One region of the Planococcus donghaensis genome, then DNA from elsewhere that is predicted to be linked to it. Evidence: a T-box and tRNA genes for the amino acid it is inferred to sense, from the RefSeq annotation. Region 1 holds a T-box; the other holds one or more tRNA genes.
The links. A T-box is a leader RNA that pairs with one kind of tRNA and senses whether it is charged. The one in region 1 lies ahead of serS (serine--tRNA ligase), so its partner is inferred to be a tRNA-Ser.
Positions count from the first base shown of each region.

Region 2: it has a tRNA-Ser gene. The T-box ahead of serS (serine--tRNA ligase) is inferred to sense a tRNA for this amino acid. The anticodon was not compared.

Region 1 covers NZ_CP016543.2:19,676-22,033, forward strand. Annotated here, with positions in the region: gene pdxS (pyridoxal 5'-phosphate synthase lyase subunit PdxS) at 1-446, shown strand, start outside; gene pdxT (pyridoxal 5'-phosphate synthase glutaminase subunit PdxT) at 448-1,062, shown strand; T-box leader at 1,074-1,280, shown strand; partial or broken gene serS (serine--tRNA ligase) at 1,343-2,358, shown strand, end outside.
Region 2 covers NZ_CP016543.2:1,146,331-1,148,688, reverse strand. Annotated here, with positions in the region: gene BCM40_RS05765 (DMT family transporter) at 1-942, shown strand, start outside; tRNA gene BCM40_RS05760 (tRNA-Glu) at 956-1,027, opposite strand; tRNA gene BCM40_RS05755 (tRNA-Ser) at 1,034-1,124, opposite strand; tRNA gene BCM40_RS05750 (tRNA-Asn) at 1,129-1,203, opposite strand; tRNA gene BCM40_RS05745 (tRNA-Ile) at 1,205-1,281, opposite strand; tRNA gene BCM40_RS05740 (tRNA-Gly) at 1,295-1,368, opposite strand; tRNA gene BCM40_RS05735 (tRNA-Phe) at 1,374-1,449, opposite strand; tRNA gene BCM40_RS05730 (tRNA-Asp) at 1,467-1,542, opposite strand; tRNA gene BCM40_RS05725 (tRNA-Met) at 1,546-1,622, opposite strand; tRNA gene BCM40_RS05720 (tRNA-Ser) at 1,690-1,782, opposite strand; tRNA gene BCM40_RS05715 (tRNA-Ile) at 1,798-1,874, opposite strand; tRNA gene BCM40_RS05710 (tRNA-Met) at 1,883-1,956, opposite strand; tRNA gene BCM40_RS05705 (tRNA-Ala) at 1,977-2,052, opposite strand; tRNA gene BCM40_RS05700 (tRNA-Pro) at 2,059-2,135, opposite strand; tRNA gene BCM40_RS05695 (tRNA-Arg) at 2,164-2,240, opposite strand; tRNA gene BCM40_RS05690 (tRNA-Leu) at 2,260-2,348, opposite strand.

The sequences.
Region 1 (2,358 bases):
GGACAAAAGGCGAACCGGGCACAGGAAATATTGTTGAAGCCGTCCGTCATTTACGACAAGTAAATGCAGAAATCCGCAAAGTGGTCGCAATGAGCGAAGATGAATTAATGACAGAAGCACGTAACTTAGGAGCTTCTTATGAATTTTTAAAAGAAGTTAAAAGTTTAGGGCGTTTGCCAGTAGTTAATTTTGCAGCTGGCGGGATTGCTACACCTGCAGACGCAGCATTAATGATGGAATTAGGAGCAGATGGTGTGTTTGTTGGGTCTGGTATTTTCAAATCAGACAACCCAGAGCGATTTGCACGGGCGATTGTTGAAGCGACGACGCATTACCAAGATTACAAATTGATCGCTGAGTTATCAAAAGACCTTGGCATTGCGATGAAGGGCATTGAAATTTCAACCATTGCTGCAGGCGAACGTATGCAAGAGCGAGGCTGGTAAGATGAAACGAGTGGGGGTTCTTGCGTTGCAAGGAGCTGTTCGTGAGCATATTAAGTCGGTTCAAGCGTGCGGAGCGGAAGCGATTGCTGTTAAGTGGCCGAAAGACCTTGAAAATTTAGATGGGTTAATCTTACCAGGTGGGGAAAGCACAACGATGCGCCGTTTAATTGATCGCTACGGCTTGATGGAACCACTTCGTGAGTTTGCCCAAACAGGAAAACCGATGTTTGGCACATGTGCGGGATTGATACTACTTGCTGAAACAGTCGTTGGTAACCAAGATGCACATTTAGGTGTGATGGATGTTACCGTTGAACGAAATTCATTTGGTCGACAAGTGGATAGTTTTGAAGCACCGCTTGAGATTAGAGGTATTGATGGAGCTTTTGAAGCGGTCTTTATCCGAGCGCCGCATATTGTCAGTGTCGGAGCAGAAGCTGAGGTGTTGTGTGTGCATAATGACAAAATTGTGATGGCGAGAGATGGCCAATTTCTCGGCTGTTCCTTCCATCCCGAATTGACAGATGATCACCGCATCACCGATTATTTTTTAAGCATGATTCAAGACAAGTCAGACCTTCTCTTGCCAAACCCATCAACTTATAGTAAAGTATGATTAATTTAAAAGACGAAACGTTGATGGGAAATAGTAAAATGAATGTTTTTCCAAAGAGAGCCGGTGGTTGGTGCGAACCGGTGAAAAACACATTTGAATCCACCCCGGAGTTGCATGGCGAAAAAAGCCATTGCCGGTTTTAATGCCGTTATGTGATGAAGAGGATTGGCTTTTGCCGATCAATCAGGGTGGCAACGCGGGTAGCTCTCGTCCCTTTACCAAGGGACGGGGGCTATTTTTGTTGTCTTTTTTTGTTATTAAAACTTGAGGAGGAAACGGTATGTTAGATATTCGTTTTGTACGTGCCAATTTTGAAGAAGTAAAAGCAAAACTTGCAAAGCGCGGAGAAGATATTTCTGTGCTTGATGATTTTGAAGGATTAGATGTAAAACGTCGTGAACTAATTGCACAAACAGAAAAATTAAAGGCAGAGCGTAACGAGGCATCTCAAAATATTGCAGCGATGAAACGTGCAAAAGAAAATGCGGACGAAGCCATTACAAAAATGCGTGAAGTCGGCGATCAAATTAAAGTGATTGATGAAGAGTTAAAAGCTGTAGAAGAAAGCTTAAACTATATTATGATGCGTGTTCCAAATATTCCGCATGATAGTGTTCCATTTGGCGATTCTGAAGATGATAATGAAGAAATTCGCACATGGGGCGATAAGCCAGCGTTTGATTTTGAAGTTAAGCCACATTGGGATTTGGGAACGGATTTAAACATCATTGATTTTGAACGTGCAGCGAAAGTAACAGGCAGCCGTTTTGTCTTTTACCGCGGACTAGGCGCTCGCTTAGAACGCGCATTGATCAATTTTATGATGGACCTTCACCAAGAAGAGCATGGTTATGAAGAAATGTTGCCGCCTTATATGGTTAACCGTGAGAGCTTAACGGGTACTGGTCAATTGCCGAAGTTTGAAGAAGATGCATTCTTGATCGAAAAAGAAGATTATTTCCTTATTCCAACTTCGGAAGTACCGGTAACCAACTTCTACCGTGATGAAATTTTAACGGCAGATATGTTGCCACAAGCCTTTGCTTCTTACAGCTCAAATTTCCGCTCTGAAGCGGGTTCTGCAGGCCGTGACACACGCGGGTTAATCAGACAACACCAATTCAATAAAGTCGAGCTAGTACGCTTTGTAAAGCCAGAGGATTCTTATGACGAACTTGAAAAATTGACTGGTCACGCGGAGAAAGTACTTCAGCTTTTAGGACTGCCATACCGCGTATTGAAGATGTGTACAGCTGATCTTGGATTTACAGCTGCAAAAAAATACGACATCGAAGT
Region 2 (2,358 bases), 1.1 Mb from region 1:
ATTGCTGCTTTTTTCTTTGCATTTACTTTTGTTTTAAATGCCACAATGGAAGCTAGTGGTGGAAGTTGGATTTGGAGCGCTTCTCTTCGTTACCTTTTTATGATTCCTTTTTTGCTATTAATCGTTTTATCTAGAAGAAACTTAAAACCACTATTACAAGAAATGAACAGAAACAAAAAAGCTTGGTTTATTTGGAGCTTTATCGGATTTGGCTTATTCTATACGCCTCTCTGCTTTGCAGCTGCTTATTCTCCTGGTTGGTTAATCGCAGGTACTTGGCAAATTACCATCATTGCAGGAACTCTTCTCGCTCCTCTATTTCTTATTACTGTACATACTAAAGAAGGGACATTTCAGTTAAAAGGAAAAATCCCGATGAAAGGGTTAATGATTTCTTTCATCATATTGGCGGGAGTCAGTCTCATGCAATTAGAACATGTTGCAATTGTTTCCCCTGCTACACTCTGGTTTGGTTTTATTCCTGTTCTTCTTGCTGCATTTGCTTATCCACTTGGCAATAGAAAAATGATGGAGATATGCGACGGTAGATTAGACGCATATCAAAGAGTTCTCGGAATGACCTTAGCCAGTCTGCCTTTTTGGTTACTATTATCGTTGTTTGGGTTATTCACGGTTGGTGGGCCATCTGCTTCACAAAGCTTCCAAACTTTAATTGTTGCCATCAGTTCTGGTGTCATTGCCACAGTGTTATTCTTTAAAGCTACAGATCTTGTTAGAGGAAACATGCAAATGTTAGGAGTGGTTGAAGCAACTCAATCAATGGAAGTTTTATTCGCTTTGGCTGGAGAAATTCTCTTCTTATCAATAGCACTACCTTCAGGATTATCATTAATAGGAATTCTTATTGTTATGGGCGGCATGATTCTTCATAGCCAGAATTCCAGTAAAACGAAAAAAAGAGTCATGCAATTAAATGCATGACTCTTTTTTATGATGACCCCTACGGGATTCGAACCCGTGTTACCGCCGTGAAAGGGCGGTGTCTTAACCGCTTGACCAAGGGGCCAAATACTGGCGGAGAAGGAGGGATTTGAACCCTCGCGCCGGTTGCCCGACCTACACCCTTAGCAGGGGCGCCTCTTCAGCCACTTGAGTACTTCCCCAGTATGGCTCCGAAGGTAGGACTCGAACCTACGACCATCGCATTAACAGTGCGGTGCTCTACCACTGAGCTACTTCGGAATGGTGGGCCTAAATGGACTCGAACCATCGACCTCACGCTTATCAGGCGTGCGCTCTAACCAGCTGAGCTATAGGCCCATATGTAATAGTATGGAGCGGGTGAAGGGAATCGAACCCTCATCATCAGCTTGGAAGGCTGAGGTTTTACCACTAAACTACACCCGCATAAATGGTGGGTCAGGACGGAATCGAACCGCCGACACTTAGAGCTTCAATCTAATGCTCTACCGACTGAGCTACTGACCCACAACATTGAATAAAAATGGCGGTCCCGACCGGGATCGAACCGGCGATCTCCTGCGTGACAGGCAGGCATGTTAACCGCTACACCACGGGACCATTTGGTTGCGGGGGCAGGATTTGAACCTGCGACCTTTGGGTTATGAGCCCAACGAGCTACCGAACTGCTCCACCCCGCGACAATATTATAGGTACTAATTTGAATCGATTTCTTTTAAAAATAATTGTCCACACATTTAGAAAAAATGGAGGAGGAAGAGGGATTCGAACCCCCGCGGGATTTGACTCCCCTGTCGGTTTTCAAGACCGATCCCTTCAGCCAAACTTGGGTATTCCTCCGTGATAAAATACAAATGGTGGACCTTGCAGGACTCGAACCTGCGACCGGACGGTTATGAGCCGTCTGCTCTAACCAACTGAGCTAAAGGTCCTAAAAAAGTGGCGGCAGAGGGGATCGAACCCCCGACCTTACGGGTATGAACCGTACGCTCTAGCCAGCTGAGCTACGCCGCCAGGATCTTTAATAATATAGTTGGTGGAGCCTAGCGGGATCGAACCGCTGACCTCCTGCGTGCAAGGCAGGCGCTCTCCCAGCTGAGCTAAGGCCCCATTGTTTGGTCGGGAAGACAGGATTCGAACCTGCGACCCCTTGGTCCCAAACCAAGTGCTCTACCAAGCTGAGCTACTTCCCGAACTTAGATGCTGAGTTTGTAAAAAATATGGCGCGCCCGAGAGGACTCGAACCTCTAACCGCTTGATTCGTAGTCAAGTACTCTATCCAATTGAGCTACGGGCGCTTTATGCTATTGTTGTAAATGGTGCCGAGGACCGGAATCGAACCGGTACGGTAGTCACCTACCGCAGGATTTTAAGTCCTGTGCGTCTGCCAGTTCCGCCACCCCGGCTAGGGGTCGA